2 regions of the Delftia sp. 11MD genome follow, and region 2 is predicted to be linked to the other one. Evidence: predicted binding sites of a transcription regulator. Region 2 holds the regulator's gene; the other holds the start of a gene.
What was found. The regulator NrdR, encoded in region 2, represses ribonucleotide reductase genes. The targets are predictions, from matches to a motif close to CACNANATNTNGTG.
Positions count from the first base shown of each region.

Region 1: the regulator NrdR is predicted to act here: its motif matches at 3,498-3,511, upstream of ACRSCF_RS25670 (ribonucleoside-diphosphate reductase subunit alpha).

Region 1 covers NZ_CP194333.1:5,588,714-5,597,540, forward strand. The annotation lists gene ACRSCF_RS25655 (sensor histidine kinase) at 1-966, shown strand, start outside; gene ACRSCF_RS25660 (sigma-54-dependent transcriptional regulator) at 966-2,480, shown strand; gene ampD (1,6-anhydro-N-acetylmuramyl-L-alanine amidase AmpD) at 2,467-3,108, shown strand; gene ACRSCF_RS25670 (ribonucleoside-diphosphate reductase subunit alpha) at 3,638-6,556, shown strand; gene ACRSCF_RS25675 (ribonucleotide-diphosphate reductase subunit beta) at 6,763-7,857, shown strand; gene ACRSCF_RS25680 (hypothetical protein) at 8,035-8,827, shown strand, end outside.
Region 2 covers NZ_CP194333.1:1,901,297-1,910,123, reverse strand. The annotation lists gene ACRSCF_RS08570 (DUF748 domain-containing protein) at 1-469, opposite strand, end outside; gene ACRSCF_RS08565 (lytic transglycosylase domain-containing protein) at 1,237-2,157, shown strand; ZMP/ZTP riboswitch at 2,294-2,469, shown strand; gene glyA (serine hydroxymethyltransferase) at 2,504-3,751, shown strand; gene nrdR (transcriptional regulator NrdR) at 3,774-4,229, shown strand; gene aroC (chorismate synthase) at 4,296-5,393, opposite strand; gene ACRSCF_RS08545 (helix-turn-helix domain-containing protein) at 5,713-6,090, shown strand; gene ACRSCF_RS08540 (CBS domain-containing protein) at 6,192-6,644, opposite strand; gene ACRSCF_RS08535 (O-acetylhomoserine aminocarboxypropyltransferase) at 6,751-8,049, shown strand; gene ACRSCF_RS08530 (alpha/beta fold hydrolase) at 8,072-8,827, shown strand, end outside.

The sequences.
Region 1 (8,827 bases), 3.0 Mb from region 2:
GATGCCGTGGCCCAGAGCTTTGCCCAGAACCTGCCGATATCGGCCGCCATCCATCTGCAGTCCATCGGCCAGGAAGGCATGACGGGACTGCATCTGCGCACCTGGCTGACCGAGGTCGCCACCCCGTCCGACGCCACCGATGCCGCCGAGCCCGCGCTGCTGCAGCAGCTGTGCGTAGTCTTTCTGCACGACCTGCGCGAAATGGAGGCGCGGCTGCGCACGGAAAAGCTGGCCTCCATGGGCCGCATGTCCGCCGCCGTGGCCCATGAGATCCGCAATCCGCTGGCCGCCATCACCCAGGCCAACGCCCTGCTGGCAGAAGATCTGGCGCAGAACCCGGCCCAGCAGCAGCTGTGCCGCATCGTGGGCCAGAACGCCGAGCGGCTGGCGCGCACCGTCGAGGACGTGCTCAACATCGCGCGGGCCCAGCAGCACATTGGCGAGGCCCACGCCGGCCTGCTGGACCTGGACCAGCATGTGGCCCAGGCCTGCCAGGAGTGGCAGGCCCAGGACCAGCCTGCGCGCAGCATCCAGCTGCTGCTGGACGCGCGCGCAAGGACCGTGGTGTTCGACGGCGAGCACCTGCGCCGCATCCTGGTGAACCTGCTGGACAACGCCCAGCGCTACCGCAGCAACGCCCAGCAGCCGCATACGCTGCAGGTGCTGACCGGCGCGCCGGCCGCAGGCCAGATCTGGCTGCAGGTCTGGAGCGACGGCGCCGCACTGGAGCCCACGGTGCAGCGCCATCTGTTCGAGCCCTTCTTCTCGTCGGAAAGCCGCTCCAGCGGCCTGGGCCTGTACATCTGCCGCGAGCTGTGCCAGCGCTACGATGCAGGCATCAGCTACCAGCGGCTGTCGCGGCCCGCGCCGCACGGCCCTGTCGAGGGCAATGCCTTCAGCATCGTGTTCCGCGCCGGCGCCGCATCGGCTCTGCCGGCCTCCCTGTTTGACCAGATTGTGGTGTGATGCCCTTGAACTCCCTGCCCGCTGCCGCATCGATTCTTGTCGTGGACGACGAGCCGGATCTGCGCACCCTCTATGAACTGACCCTGCTGCGCGAAGGCTACCGCGTGGAAACCGCCGCCAGCGTGGGCGAGGCGCGCGAACAGCTGCAGACCCAGCGCTTCGACGTGGTCATCACCGACATGCGCCTGCCCGACGGCATGGGAATGGAGCTGCTGCAGGACCTGCGCAACCAGCAGCGGCGAGAACGCTGCGTGGTCATGACCGCCTACGGCTCGGCCGAAAATGCCGTCGAAGCCCTGCGCTCGGGCGCCTTCGACTATCTGACCAAGCCCGTGGACCTCAAGCAGTTCCGCCTGGTCGTGGCCTCGGCCGCCCAGGGCGTGGGCGGCGTGCCGCCCCCCGGCGTGATGCCGGCGCGCAGCCCCTCGGCGGCGTCGGCCGCAAGCCCCGTGCTCAGCGGCGGCGGGGCGCTCGACGCCATGGTTGGGGAGTCGCCCGCCATGCAGGCCGTCAAGCAGCGCATTGCCAAGGTGGCGCGCGGCATGGCGCCGGTGCTGGTGCACGGCGAGTCGGGCACGGGCAAGGAGCTGGTGGCGCGCGCCCTGCACGCCTGCAGCCAGCGCGCCCACGGCCCCATGGTGGCCGTGAACTGCGGCGCCATCCCCGAAAACCTGCTGGAGGCCGAGTTCTTCGGCGCCCGCAAGGGCTCCTATACCGGAGCCACCCAGGACCGCGACGGCTACTTCCAGGCGGCACGCGGCGGCACCCTGTTCCTCGACGAAATCGGCGACCTGCCGCTGCCCATGCAGGCCAAGCTGCTGCGCGCCATCCAGGAACGCCGCGTGCGCCCCCTGGGCTCGGCGCAGGAGGAAGCGGCCGACGTGCGCATCGTCAGCGCCACCCACCGCGACCTGGCCGCCGACGTGCAGGCAGGACGTTTTCGCCAGGACCTGTACTACCGCCTCAACGTCATCGAAGTCCTTCTTCCGCCGCTGCGCGAGCGCCGCGAGGACCTGCCCGCGCTGTGCCGTGCATTGCTGGCACGGCTGTCGCAGGAGTCGGGCCTGCCCATGCCCGAGATCGACGAGCGTTCCCTGGAGCAGATCGCCCGCCTGCCCCTGCCCGGCAATGTGCGTGAACTGGAGAACCTGCTGCACCGCGCCATCACGCTGGGCGAGGAAGGGCCGCTGCGCATAGACCCCGAGATGCAGCTGCCCTGCGGCACTCCGCCGGCCCCACCCGCATCGACGCAGACCCAGGCGCACGACGGCGCCGCACCGCCGCCGGAGCCTGCCGACATGGAGCTGCCCCGCGACCTGCAGGCCTGGCTGGACGAGCGCGAGCGCAGCATCCTGGTGCAGGCGCTGCAGGAAAACGGCTTCAACCGCACGGCCACGGCCGCGCGCCTGGGGCTGAGCCTGCGCCAGATCCGCTACCGCATCGACCGGCTGAACATCGCCCTGCCCGGCGACGCCAGCGCCGAGGCGGACGGAGGCGGCCATGGCGAAGCCTGATCCGCAGGCACCAGCTACCACGACCACGGCCCCGGCCTGGACCTGGCAAGGCGGCTGGCTGCAACAGGCACGCCACCTGCCCTCGCCCAACTTCGGCGAGCGCCCGGCCCAGGCCCTGGTCGATCTGGTCGTCGTGCACTCCATCAGCCTGCCCCCCGGCGAGTACGGCACGGGGGCGGTCCAGCAACTGTTCACCAACCAGCTCGACTGGGACGCCCATCCTTACTACCAGGGCATACGCGGCCTGGAGGTGTCGGCCCATTTCTTCGTCACGCGCCTGGGCGAGGTCTGGCAATTTGTGGACTGTGACGCGCGCGCCTGGCATGCGGGCGCCTCCAGCTGGCGCGGCAAGGATCGCTGCAACGACGACTCCATCGGCATAGAGCTGGAGGGCCTGGAGGGACTGCCGTTCGAGCCGGCGCAATATGCGGCCCTGGAGAACCTGTGCGAAGCCATCGCCGCACGCTACCCCGTCGCCCATCTCGCAGGCCATGAGCACATTGCGCCCGGCCGCAAACGCGATCCCGGCCCCGGCTTCGACTGGCCCCGGCTGCGCGGGCTGCTGTCCCGTCACCAGGCCACGGCGAACTGGCAGCTGCCGCCCCGCGCCGGCCAGCCCTCCACGTAAGCACACACCCTCCTGCCGGACTGCGCCAGGCCTTGCACGCAGGCCGGCTTGTCCACAGGCCCAGGAAAAGTGCGCTGTCAATCCAGAAAGCAACCCATGTGGCGCGCAGGCGCACGCCGGGCCGGCCTGATCTTTTTTTACAAATTCACGCATGTGTCGCAGCCCCACTGTTCATGGGGCTTTCGGCGGTCCGACCGGCGCAGCGGCAAGGCTGTAGCGGCTTGCGACAGGCCATCGCCCGCCAGCCACCGCGCAGCGGTGATCTGCTGCTATGGGCTTGCATGCTGGGCACTGTTTTGGCGCAGCGCAAACAGCGGTTTTCCGGCCGTGAGTACCCCGTGTACATGAGACGGCGATACACTACAGGTAGTGCCTGAGAGCACGCCGGACACCATATCTAGTGTTCACAAGCTGTGCACACCCTGTGAAAACGGTGTGCACATCCGGCCATCGATTCCATCTCCCAGCAAGCCTGCCCCCAGTGCAGGTCCGCGTCCGTTCTATCCACAAACACCCGTTGAGGAAACTCATGCAAGAAGCACTGAATTCTTTGGCTCCCGCTGCGCACGGTGATGCTGCCAATCCTTCCTCCGCCCATCACCTGTCCGTGCAGGACGGCTACCAGATCATCCGCCGCAGCGGCGACGTGGTGCCCTTCACCCCGCAAAAGATCGCCGTCGCGCTGACCAAGGCCTTCCTGGCCGTGCGCGGCGCCCAGGGCGCTGCCTCCGCCAGCGTGCGCGAGACCGTGGACGAGCTCACCCAGGCCGTGGTGCGCGCCCTGCTGCGCTCGCGTCCGGGCGGCGGCACCTTCCATATTGAAGACGTGCAGGACCAGGTCGAGCTGGGCCTGATGCGCGGCGGCCACCACGACGTGGCGCGCGCCTACGTGCTGTACCGCGACCGCCGCAACCAGGAGCGTGCCGAGCAGAAGAAGGCCGCCGAGGCCGCTGCCGCCGCTGCGGCCGCGCCCGCCCCCGTGCTGCATGTGACCGACAACGGCCAGCGCGTTCCGCTGGACCAGGCCCGCCTGCTGGCCCTGATCGAGGCCTCCTGCCGCAACCTCAATGCCGACATCCAGGCCGCGCCCATCGTTGCCGAGACGCTGCGCAACCTGTACGACGGCGTGCCGATCGAAGAAGTCTTCAAGGCCTCCATCCTGGCCGCGCGCACGCTGATCGAAAAGGACCCCGACTACACCTACGTCACCGCCCGCCTGCTGCTGCACACCATCGTGCGCGAGGTCATGGGCCATGACGTGCAGCCTGCCGACATCCAGTCGGCCTACGCCGCCTACTTCCCCGGCTTCATCCAGAAGGGCGTGGACAACGAGCTGCTCAACCCCGAGCTGCTGAACTACGACCTGCCCCGCCTGGCTGCCGCCCTCAAGGCCGAACGCGACCAGCAGTTCGACTACCTGGGCCTGCAGACCCTGTATGACCGCTACTTCCTGCACGTGCGCAAGACGCGCATCGAGCTGCCCCAGTCCTTCTTCATGCGCGTGGCCATGGGCCTGGCGCTGCAGGAAGAGGACCGCAACGCGCGCGCCATCGAGTTCTACGAACTGCTGTCTTCCTTCGACTTCATGAGCAGCACGCCCACGCTGTTCAACAGCGGCACGCTGCGCTCGCAGCTGTCTTCGTGCTACCTGACCACGGTGCCCGACGATCTGGACGGCATCTATGAGTCGATCAAGGAAAACGCCCTGCTGTCCAAGTTCGCCGGCGGCCTGGGCAACGACTGGACGCGCGTGCGCGCCCTGGGTTCGCGCATCAAGGGCACGAACGGCGAGTCGCAGGGCGTGGTGCCCTTCCTCAAGGTGGTCAACGACACGGCCGTGGCCGTGAACCAGGGCGGCAAGCGCAAGGGCGCCGTCTGCACGTACCTGGAGACCTGGCACCTGGACATTGAGGAATTCCTCGAGCTGCGCAAGAACACGGGTGACGACCGCCGCCGCACGCACGACATGAACACGGCGAACTGGATTCCCGACCTGTTCATGAAGCGCGTCATGGAAAAGGGCCAGTGGACCCTGTTCTCGCCTTCCGATGTCGGCGACCTGCACGACCTCTTCGGCGCAGCCTTCGAGCGCGCCTACACGGCCTACGAAACCAAGGCCGACACCGGCGAGCTCAAGCTGTTCAAGCGCATCCCGGCCGTGGACCTGTGGCGCAAGATGCTGTCCATGCTGTTCGAGACCGGCCACCCCTGGGTCACCTTCAAGGACCCCTGCAACGTGCGCTCGCCCCAGCAGCACGCCGGCGTGGTGCACTCGTCCAACCTGTGCACCGAGATCACGCTGAACACCAGCGACACCGAGACCGCCGTCTGCAACCTGGGCTCGGTCAACCTGGCGCGCCACATCACCAACGGCGCCATCGACCACGGCAAGCTGCGCAAGACCATCACCACGGCCATGCGCATGCTGGACAACGTGATCGACATCAACTACTACGCCGTGCAGAAGGCCAAGGACTCCAACCTGCGCCATCGCCCCGTGGGCCTGGGCCTGATGGGCTTCCAGGATGCGCTCTATGAAATGCGCATCGCCTACGCCAGCGACGCGGCCGTCGAGTTCGCCGACCAGTCGATGGAAGCCATCTGCTACTACGCCTACTGGGCCTCCACCGAACTGGCCAGGGAACGCGGCCAGTACTCCAGCTACAAGGGCTCGCTGTGGGACCAGGGCATCCTGCCGCTGGACACGCTGAACCTGCTGGAGAAGGCCCGCGGCGGCTACGTGGAAGTGGACCGTTCCTCGCGCCTGGACTGGGATGCGCTGCGCGCCAAGATCGGCCAGCACGGCATGCGCAACTCCAACTGCGTGGCCATCGCGCCCACGGCGACCATCTCCAACATCGTCGGCGTCGATGCCTCCATCGAGCCTTCGTTCGGCAACCTGTCGGTCAAGTCCAACCTGTCCGGCGAGTTCACCGTCATCAACCAGTACCTGGTGCGCGACCTGAAGCGCCTGGGCCTGTGGGACGACGTGATGGTCATGGACCTCAAGCATTTCGACGGCTCGCTGCGCCCCATCGACCGCGTGCCCCAGGACGTCAAGAACCTGTACGCCACCGCCTTCGAGGTCGAGCCCACCTGGCTGGTCGAGGCCGCTGCACGCCGCCAGAAGTGGATCGACCAGGCCCAGAGCCTGAACATCTACATGGCCGGCGCCTCGGGCAAGAAGCTGGACGACACCTACAAGCTGGCCTGGCTGCGTGGCCTGAAGACCACCTACTACCTGCGCACCACCAGCGCCACCAACATCGAGAAGTCCACGGTGCAAAGCCGCGTGCTCAACGCAGTGCCCACGGCTGCCGCCCAGCCCGCTGCCGTGAGCACCTCCAGCGCCCTGGAAGCCGCGGCAGCCGCCGCACGCGCCCAGGCCCCGGCGACGGACATCAAGTTCTGCGCCATCGACGATCCCGGCTGCGAAGCCTGCCAGTAAGCCGCGCAGCGCGGGGCCTCGCCACGGCGCAGGCCCCGCGCCCTGCCCGCCAGCCAGCGCCATGCGCAGGATCTTCGCCATGGACCTTGGGCCTGCTCAACATGCCAGGCCACCCATGGTCCTACATTGACCGGAGCAGAAAGAGAGGCCTCTTTCGCACCGAATGAACTGAACATATGCCTCAGGGCATGCCGGAGAAAATTGCAATGCTGACCTTTGACGACGACGCCACCCTCTCGAACACGCCGACCGGCGCAGGAGCTGCCCCCGCCACCGGCACACACCAGCGCGTCAACGCCGCCGACAAGCGAATCATCAACGCCAAGACCGACGTCAACCAGCTGGTGCCCTTCAAGTACAAGTGGGCCTGGGAAAAGTACCTGGCCACCTGCGCCAACCACTGGATGCCGCAGGAAGTGAACATGAACCGCGACATCGCCCTGTGGAAGGACCCCAACGGCCTGACCGAGGACGAGCGCCGCATCGTCAAGCGCAACCTGGGCTTCTTCGTGACGGCCGACTCGCTGGCTGCCAACAACATCGTGCTGGGCACCTACCGCCACATCACCGCACCCGAGTGCCGCCAGTTCCTGCTGCGCCAGGCCTTCGAGGAAGCCATCCACACCCACGCCTACCAGTACATCGTGGAGTCGCTGGGCCTGGATGAAGGCGAGATCTTCAACGCCTATCTCGAGGTTCCCTCCATCCGCGACAAGGACGAATTCCTGATCCCCTTCATCGAGGCGATCATGGACCCCAGCTTCAAGACCGGCACCTTCGAGACCGACCAGACGCTGCTGAAGTCGCTCATCGTTTTCGCCTGCCTGATGGAGGGCCTGTTCTTCTACGTGGGCTTCACGCAGATCCTGGCCCTGGGCCGTCAGAACAAGATGACCGGCGCTGCCGAGCAGTACCAGTACATCCTGCGCGACGAGTCCATGCACTGCAACTTCGGCATCGACCTGATCAACCAGCTCAAGCTCGAAAATCCGCAGCTGTGGACACCCGAATTCAAGGAAGAAATCACGGCGCTTTTCGTCAAGGCCGTCGAGCTGGAATACCGCTACGCAGAGGACACCATGCCGCGCGGCGTGCTGGGCATGAACGCATCGATGTTCAAGGGCTACCTGCGCTACATCGCCAACCGCCGCGCCACGCAGATCGGCCTGGAGGCCCTGTTCCCGAACGAGGAAAACCCGTTCCCCTGGATGAGCGAGATGATCGATTTGAAGAAGGAACGTAACTTCTTTGAGACACGCGTCATCGAGTATCAAACCGGAGGCGCACTTTCCTGGGATTAATCGCTTCTCTGCAGGCACAATGCGAACCATGACGCGCTTCACGCTTTTGCAATACCGATGGTGTTGCGGCGTGGGGCGTCTCCGTGTTCATTGCGATGCGTCACTCCACATCGCATTGAATCGCTTCGGAGCCCCGTACCCCGAAGTGTTTTGTGCAAATCAACGAAGGAGAAGATGATGGCAACTGCGAAGAAGACGGCCTCTACCAAGGCCCCCACCGACAAGAAGACCACCGCCAAAAAGGCGGCTGCCCCCAAGGCTGAAGCCGTGAAGAAAGCCACGGCCACTGCCAAGGCAGCGCCCGCCAAGAAGGCTGCGGCTCCTGCTGCAAAGAAGGCTGCCGCTCCCGCCAAGAAGGCTGCTGCTCCTGCTGCCAAGAAGGCTGCTGCGCCTGCTGCGAAGAAGGCCGCTGCTCCCGCCAAGAAGGCTGCAGCTCCTGCTGCCAAGAAGGCCGCCGCTCCTGCCAAGAAGGCTGCTGCTCCTGCTGCAAAGAAGGCCGCTGCTCCCGCCAAGAAGGCTGCTGCTCCTGCTGCAAAGAAGGCCGCTGCTCCCGCCAAGAAGGCTGCTGCTCCTGCTGCCAAGAAGGCCGCCGCTCCCGCCAAGAAGGCTGCTGCGCCTGCTGCAAAGAAGGCCGCCGCTCCTGCCAAGAAGGCTGCTGCTCCTGCTGCAAAGAAGGCCGCAGCTCCTGCCAAGAAGGCTGCTGCTCCTGCTGCCAAGAAGGCCGCCGCTCCCGCCAAGAAGGCTGCTGCGCCTGCTGCAAAGAAGGCCGCTGCTCCCGCCAAGAAGGCTGCTGCTCCTGCTGCAAAGAAGGCTGCCGCGCCTGCCAAGAAGGCTGCTGCTCCTGCCGCCAAGAAGGCCGCAGCTCCCGCCAAGAAGGCTGCAGCTCCTGCGGCCAAGAAGCCCGCCGCTGCACCGGCTGCCAAGCCCGCAGCAGCACCCGCCAAGGCTGCAGCAGCTCCTGCCGCTCCCG
Region 2 (8,827 bases):
CAAAGCCCAAGGGCTTGGCCGGCGGCGTATCGCTGGGCTCGGCCAGCCGGGCCAGCACATCATCCACATCGAAGTGCCCCAGGCTCTGCTGCGTGAGGCGCAGCACCGGCGCATCGACCTCGATGGCATCCAGGACAGGCGCCAGCCTGAAGAGGGACTGGATACTGGCATTCACATAGATGCGGTCGACCTGCAGCTGTGGCGACGACGGCGCGGGTTCTGCCTGCCCTGCGCCCGCCGTCTGGCTTTTGGCAATGCGCAGATCACGCAGGGTCAGCTCCAGCGACCAGGGCCGGAACTCCACTGCCCCCACATGGACCTGGCGACCCAGCTTGGCCGATGCCTGCTTTTCCAGCTGGCTTTTGGCGACAACGGGCACCAGCGCCCACAGCAGCAGCCACAGCAAAAGAAACGCTGCAAAGGCGATGGCCAGCCTGCGCAGCCAGCGGTGCTTGAAGAGAAATTGCATGGGGCTCTAATAACTAGTACGGCGCCATCCTGGACAGAGGACGCAGCGGTGGCTGCATTGCATCAGAAATTGGGCTGGCAGCAAGACCTCAACCCGCATCACCGCACATTTCTTGACGTTGCAGTCACCCTGGAACGACAAAGCCCGGAAGCCTTGAACCGGCTTCCGGGCTTTACGGCAGGCACAAGTCCTGGCCGTTTTCCGCAGTCAAGGAGAGGATGGTCCTTGCTGCTCGGAAGCAAGAGATTGCTTCCAGGAAGGCCGCGGAAGAAGACTTGAACGACTGTGCCCGAACCATCGAACACCACTTTTACCCGTCTTCCACCTTGGCGAGACGACTGCAGGAGCAGTCGCCTCCAATATAGAAGGACGCAGGCCAGGCCTGCCAGTGCTTTTGCATTTCATTGCAATTTCATGAAGCCCTGTACAACCGCCGCAAGCGCCCCACATCGGTAGCACGCAACCTGCTCTCAAACACTCAGAAACTGTGTTTGCATCCATGGTTTATTATTATTCATCGATCTAACAAACACACTTCATAGTGTTGACCGTGTATTTGGTGAACTCCTAGAATCCGCCAGCGCTCGAATAGAGCGTTTTTTGTTTCTGCTGCCTCACGACTGAGCAGATCCCGCAGGCCTACAACGCAATGGTGCACCAAGCGCCAGCCTCCCGGATCCGCAGCACCCAATCCAGGGTGTCAGCCTCACCGGCCTTCGCTTCGGCGAAGGCCGTTTCGGGTTGGTGCCCCTAGAAAGGAAAAAGCTATGCCAGCGTCAGGAAAATTTTTCGCCGCCGCGCGAACGTTCGCCATCGATGTGGCCAACGGTTTTCTTGCCATCATCCACAACAGCTTCGCCCTTCTGGGCCTGGCTGTGGCCTTCCTGGCCATTACCTTGTTCGCCCGTCCCGACCTGCGCGATGCCGGAGAGAGCCAGCTGCGCTCCTGGCTGACCGCTCGCCAGATGGCCGAGCTGGGTGCGCCCGTCGAACTCGCGGCCAGCGACCGCGCGACGGCGACCAACCCGAAGAACCTGCCCAAGGATCAGGCGGCCGTGGCCTTCTGGCTCAGCAAGAAGTACCGCGTGGCGCCCGAGCCCATCGCGGCACTGGTCAGCGAGGCCTACGACCTGGGCAAGGTCAACCGCCTGGACCCGACGCTGATCCTGGCCATCATGGCCATCGAGTCCAGCTTCAATCCGTTCGCGCAAAGTGCTGTCGGCGCGCAGGGCCTGATGCAGGTGATGACCACTGTGCATACCGACAAGTACGAGAACTTCGGCGGCCAGAACGCCGCGTTCGACCCCGTCAGCAATCTGCGCGTGGGCGTGCGCGTGCTCAAGGAGTGCATTGAGCGCGCCGGCTCCATCGAAGGTGGCCTGCGCTACTACGTGGGCGCGGCCAACCTGCCCACCGACGGCGGCTATGCCGCCAAGGTGCTGGCCGAGCACCAGCGCCTGCGCATGGCCGCCGGCCTGCGTGCCGTGCCGCTGATGACCGCCAAGATCGAGCAGCCCAAGCAGGCCGTCCAGATCGCAGCCACCAAGCCGGCCACATCCACGGCCGAGGCAGCCGGACCTGCGGCCTCGGCAGCGTCCGCTGGCACCCCGGCAGTGCCGGTCAGCTCGAGCAGCATGTCCGCGCGCACCGAACAGGTGGCCCTGCAGACACAGGAGCCGGCGCTGTAACCGGAACCACCGACATGGCGCACGAAGCTGGCTAAGGCCAGCTTTTTTCATGCCTGCCTGCACCCGCTGATCTGCCAGGCAGGCGGCTTTGCCAACGCCCCTCGCCTGTCTTCGGCTCCATCAGCTCAGCTACACTAGCGGGGTACGCAACTGGCGATAGGCGCAGCCGCTTCACGCACCGCTGCCGCTGACGTGGAAACCAGCAGAAGGCCTGAAAAGAACCACCTTCTGTGAACCACCGGGGAGCGTACCGCCCAGCCTCCATGCGCACGCGGGATCTGGAGTGTTCCGCCGTTCGCCTGGGCAGCCCTTGGCCTCAAGGGAATTTCAAGTTCACAGGACTGCCATGTTTCAACGCACCAATACCGTCGAGAAGGTCGACGCCGAAGTCTTTGCCGCCATCCAGGCCGAGAACCTGCGTCAACAAGAACATATCGAGCTGATCGCCAGCGAGAACTACTGCTCGCCCGCCGTGATGGAAGCCCAGGGCTCCCAGCTCACCAACAAGTACGCAGAAGGCTATCCAGGCAAGCGCTACTACGGCGGCTGCGAAAACGTCGACGTGGTCGAGCAGCTTGCCATCGACCGTGTCAAGAAGCTGTTCGGCGCCGAGGCAGCCAACGTTCAGCCCAACTCCGGCTCCCAGGCCAACCAGGCCGTGCTGATGGCCTTTGCCAAGCCCGGCGACACCATCATGGGCATGAGCCTGGCCGAAGGCGGCCACCTGACGCACGGCATGCCGCTGAACATGTCGGGCAAGTGGTTCAACGTGGTCTCCTACGGCCTGAACGCCGAAGAAGCCATCGACTACGACAAGATGGAAGCGCTGGCGCGCGAGCACAAGCCCCGCATCATCGTGGCCGGCGCATCGGCCTACGCCCTGGCCATCGACTTCGAGCGCTTCGCCAAGATCGCAAAGGAAGTCGGCGCCATCTTCTGGGTGGACATGGCCCACTACGCCGGCCTGATCGCCGCGGGCGTGTACCCCAACCCCGTGCCCCACGCCGACGTGGTCACCACCACCACGCACAAGAGCCTGCGCGGCCCGCGCGGCGGCGTGATCCTGATGAAGGCCGAGCATGAGAAGGCCATCAACAGCGCCATCTTCCCCGGCCTGCAAGGCGGCCCGCTGATGCACGTCATCGCCGGCAAGGCCGTGGCTTTCAAGGAAGCACTGTCTCCCGAGTTCAAGGCCTACCAGGAGCAGGTCGTGAAGAATGCCAAGGTCGTCGCCGAAACGCTGACGGCCCGCGGCCTGCGCATCGTCTCCGGCCGCACGGAAAGCCACGTCATGCTGGTGGACCTGCGCGCCAAGGGCATCACCGGCAAGGCGGCCGAAGCCGCGCTGGGTGCCGCCCACATGACGATCAACAAGAACTCCATCCCCAACGACCCCGAAAAGCCGATGGTGACCAGCGGCATCCGCGTGGGCACGCCCGCCATGACCACGCGCGGCTTCAAGGAAGAGGAAGCCCGCCTGACGGCCAACCTGCTGGCCGACGTGCTGGAGAACCCCAGCGACGAAGCCAACCTGGCCCGCGTGCGCGCCCAGGTGGCCGAGCTGACGGCCCGCTTCCCGGTCTACGGCGCCTGATTTGAGCGCATAGAGGCCTGCCATGAAGTGCCCGTTCTGCAGCCACCCGGACACCCAGGTCGTGGAGACCCGTGAGGCCGAGGATGGGGGCTTCATCCGCCGCCGCCGCCAATGCGGCGGCTGCGACAAGCGCTTCACCACCTATGAGCGGCCCGAGGTCAGCTTCCCCGCCATCGTCAAGAAGGACGGGCGGCGCATCGAGTACGAGCGCGCCAAGCTGCTGGGTTCGTTCAAGATTGCGCTGCGCAAGCGTCCCGTGAGCACGGAGCAGATCGATGCCGCCATCGAGCGCATCGAGGAACGGCTGCGCAACCTGGGCGAGCGCGAAGTGCTCTCCAGCCGCCTGGGCGAGATGGTGATGCGCGAGCTCAAGCTGCTCGACAAGGTCGGCTACATCCGCTACGCCAGCGTCTACCGCAGCTTCGAGGACGTGGACGACTTCAAGAACGTCATGGATGAAGTCCGCAATCCCGGCTGATCAGGCCGGCAGGACACAAGAAAGCCGCCCTTGGGCGGCTTTCTTTTTGGCGTCCTGGCAGCGCTTTCAGGGCGCCGCGGCAGGAATCGGCGCCAGGCCTGAATCGACGTCGCCGCACTGGGCGCGGTGGCGCAGGGCGTGGTCCATCACCACCAGGGCCAGCAACGCTTCGGCGATGGGCGCGGCGCGGATGCCCACGCAGGGGTCATGGCGACCCTTGGTGATGACTTCGGTGCTCTGGCCCTGGGTGTCGATGGACTCGCGCGGCGTGATGATGGAGCTGGTGGGCTTGATGGCGATGCGCACCTCCAGATCCTGGCCCGTGCTGATGCCGCCCACGATACCACCGGCGTTGTTGCTGCGAAAGCCTTCGGGGCTCAGCGAGTCGCCGTGCGTGGTGCCGCGCTGGACCACGCTGTCGAAGCCCGCGCCGATCTCCACGGCCTTGACGGCGTTCAGGCCCATCATGGCGTAGGCGACGTCGGCATCGAGGCGGTCATACAGCGGCTGGCCCAGGCCCACCGGCATGCCACTGGCCTGCACGCGCAGCGCGGCGCCGCAGGAGTCGCCCGACTTGCGCAGCGCATCCATGTATTCCTCGTAGCGGGACACATCGGCCACCGGCGCAAAGAAGGGATTGTTGCGCACATGCTCCCAGCTCTCGAAGGGCAGCGACAGCTCGCCCACCTGGGTCATGCAGGCGCGGAACTCGGTGCCGAATTTTTCCTTGAGCCACTTCTTGGCCACGGCGCCGGCCGCCACCGTAGGCGCCGTCAGCCGTGCGGAGGAGCGGCCGCCGCCGCGCGGATCACGGATGCCGTACTTCTGGAAGTAGGCGTAGTCGGCATGGCCGGGACGAAAGCTTTGCGCAATGTTGGAGTAGTCCTTGCTGCGCTGGTCGGTATTGCGGATCAGCAAAGCGATCGGCGTGCCCGTGGTACGGCCTTCGTAGACACCCGAGAGGATTTCCACCGCGTCCGGCTCGTTGCGCTGCGTCACGAACTTGCTGGTGCCGGGGCGGCGGCGGTCCAGGTCGTGCTGGATGTCCGCCTCGCTCAGTGCCATGCCAGGCGGGCAACCGTCGATGACGCAGCCGATGGCCGGGCCATGCGATTCGCCGAAGTTGGTGACAGTGAATAGGGTTCCGAAGGTGTTGCCGCTCATAGGCCGATGATTATGCCCGGGTCGCCCCCAGGCGCCGCTCCCGCTGCAGCGGTGCATTGCGCAGGCTGCCATCTCCTGCAAAGAAACAATAAAACTATCAAATTACAAATATTGATAGCTAGAATTGCAGAACATTGTTCTTCAACCGCCTGCGGACCATCCCTCAGGCACCAGCCGCAACTTGCGGGAGATTCGTGAAATGCAGACCTCTTCCGGCTCAACGCAACGCCAGGATCGCAGCGATCCTGCGAGCAGCACTCCACCGCCCTCACCCATCCTTCAACAGGATGCCGGTGACCAGAATCTTCACCCCACCCTGATGACCATGCTGCTGGTCTCAGCCAGGCCCGATGATTTCAGAACCCGCAACCGGCTTGCCCAGGCCAAGCAGTACATGCGGGCCCGGCTGGATGACCCCGAGCTCAAGCCCCTGCAGGTGGCCCAGGGCCTGGGCATGTCGCTGCGCAGCCTGGCGCGCCTGTTCGCCACCGAGGGACTGACTCCCAGCCGCTGGCTCTGGAACGAGCGCCTGGCCCAGGCCCACCTGCTGCTGCAGGCCGACAATGCGCGGCGCGTGACCGATGTGGCGATGGCCTGCGGCTTCACCAGCTTCTCGCACTTCAGCCGCGTCTTCAGGCAGACCTATGCCGTGCCGCCCAGCGCCTTGCTCAAGCCCCGGCGCAGCAGCGTGCATTGAACGGGCTTGCGCCCGGCCGTAAAAAAACCAAGGCCTGCGCCGCGTTCTGCGGTCGCAGGCCTTGCTGCATGGGCAGGGGCGGTCTTGCCGCGACCGGATGATCAGTCCGCGCCCTGGCGCTCGCCTTCGGGCCAGTCGCGGATATAGGCCTTGAGCATGCGGTTCTCGAAGTTCTGGCTGTCCACCACGGCCTTGGCCACGTCGTACAGGCTGATCACGCCCATCAGCATGCGCTTGTCCATCACCGGCATGTAGCGCGCATGGCGGTCCAGCATCATGCGGCGCACCTCGTCCATGTCGGTTTCCATGGTGCAGGTCATGGGAGCGTCGTCCATGGCCGAGCGCACCAGCGTCTCGCCCACGCCGCCGTGTTTGACGAAGCCCTGGATCACTTCGCGGAAGGTCAGCATGCCGACCACGTCGCCGTGCTCCATGACCACGAGGGAGCCTATATCGCGCTCGGACATCACCTGCACCGCGCTGGCCAGGCTTTCGTCCGGCGACACCGTGTAGAGGGTGTTGCCCTTGACGCGCAGGATGTCACTTACTTTCATGCCGTATCTCCAAGATTGTCTGTGTCGCCGTGGTTGCGGCAAGCCCATGTCTGCCGGGAAATATAGCCCACAATGCCCGCTTGCCTTGACAACCATGGAGACAGGAATGCCCGGCTACTCGGATCCCGGCTTTGACACTCTGGCGCTGCACGCGGGCGCACAGCCCGACCCCGCCACCGGTGCGCGCGCGACGCCCATCCACCTCACGACCTCGTTCGTCTTCGAGTCCAGCGACCATGCGGCCTCTTTGTTCAATCTGGAGCGCCCCGGCCACGTCTACAGCCGCATCTCCAATCCCACGAACGCCGTACTGGAGCAGCGCGTCTCGGCCCTGGAAGGGGGCGTGGGCGCCATCGCCGTGGCCAGCGGCCAGGCGGCGCTGCACCTGTCGGTGGCCACGCTCATGGGCGCGGGCAGCCACATCGTGGCCAGCACGGCGCTGTACGGCGGCTCGCAGAACCTGCTGCACTACACGCTGGCGCGCTTCGGCATAGAGACCACCTTCGTCAAGCCCGGCGACATCGACGGCTGGCGCGCCGCCGTGCGGCCCAATACCAAGCTGTTCTTCGGCGAGACCGTGGGCAACCCGGGCCTGGACGTGCTCGACATTCCCACCATCAGCGCCATCGCGCATGAGGCCGGCGTGCCGCTGCTGGTGGACTCCACGCTGACCTCGCCCTGGCTGATGAAGCCTCTGGAGCATGGCGCGGACATCGTCTACCACTCGGCCACCAAGTTCCTGTCGGGCCACGGCACCGTGGTCGGGGGCATCGTGGTGGATGGCGGCAGCTTCGACTGGGAAAAGTCGGGACGCTTCCCGGAGCTGACCGAGCCCTACGACGGCTTCCACAACATGGTGTTCAGCGAGGAAAGCAGCACTGGCGCCTTCCTTCTGCGCGCACGCCGCGAAGGCCTGCGCGACTTCGGCGCCTGCATGAGCCCGCACACGGCCTGGCTGATCCTGCAGGGCATAGAGACGCTGCCGCTGCGCATGGAGCGCCATATCCGCAACACCGAGAAGGTGGTGCAATTCCTGGCCAGCCATCCGCTGGTGGGCCGCGTGGGCCACCCGCTGCTCGATACCCATCCCTCGCACCAGCTCGCCAAGAAGCTGCTGCCGCGCGGCGCAGGCTCGGTGTTCAGCTTCGACATCAAGGGCAACCGCAACCAGGGCCGCAAGTTCATCGAGACGCTCAAGGTCTTCAGCCACCTGGCCAACGTGGGCGACTGCCGCAGCCTGGTCATCCACCCTGCCAGCACCACGCACTTCCGCATGAGCGACGAGGCGCTGGCCCAGGCCGGCATCGGCCAGGGCACGATACGCCTGTCCATCGGGCTGGAAGACGCAGACGACCTGATCGACGACCTCAAGCGCGCCCTCAAGGCGGCCGAGAAGGCCGCGTGAATCGGCAAGGGAGACACCAACAATGAAGATCGATGTTCACGGCCACGCCATCTACGCCTATACCGGCGGCAAGGCCTTCAATCCCGCACAGCCGACGGCCATCCTCATCCACGGCGTGCTGTGCGACCACAGCGTCTGGGCACTGCAAAGCCGTTACCTGGCCAACCACGGCTGGAACGTGCTGGCCATAGACCTGCCGGGCCACTGCCGCAGCGCAGGCGATGCGCCGGCCAGCGTGGAGGCGGCGGCGGATTTCATCGGCCAGCTCATGGATGCGGCAGGCATCGAGAAGGCTGCGCTGGTAGGCCACAGCTGGGGCAGCCTGATCGCCATGGAAGCGGCCGCGCGGCTGGGCGCGCGCGTCAGCCACCTGGTGCTGGTGGGCACGGCCTACCCGATGAAGGTCTCGCCCGCCCTGCTGGACTCCGCACTGAGCGCGCCAGAGCAGGCCATCCGCATGGTCAATGTGTTCTCGCGCGCCACGCTGGCGCCACCCAGCGGCGCAGGCAGCTGGGTGTTCGGCGCCGGCATGGCGCTGGGCCGGCGCGTGCTGGCCAGCAATGACCGCACCAACCTGCTGCACGCCGGCTTCAAGGCCTGCGACAGCTATGCGGGCGGCGAGGCGGCCATGGCGGCGCTGCAATGTCCGGTCCTGTTCGCCCTGGGCGAGCAGGACCAGATGACGCCGCCCAAGGCCGCCAAGGGCCTGATCGAGGCGGCCCGGGCCGCGCAGCGCCAGGTCAGCATCGTGCACCTGCCCAGCGGCCACAACCAGATG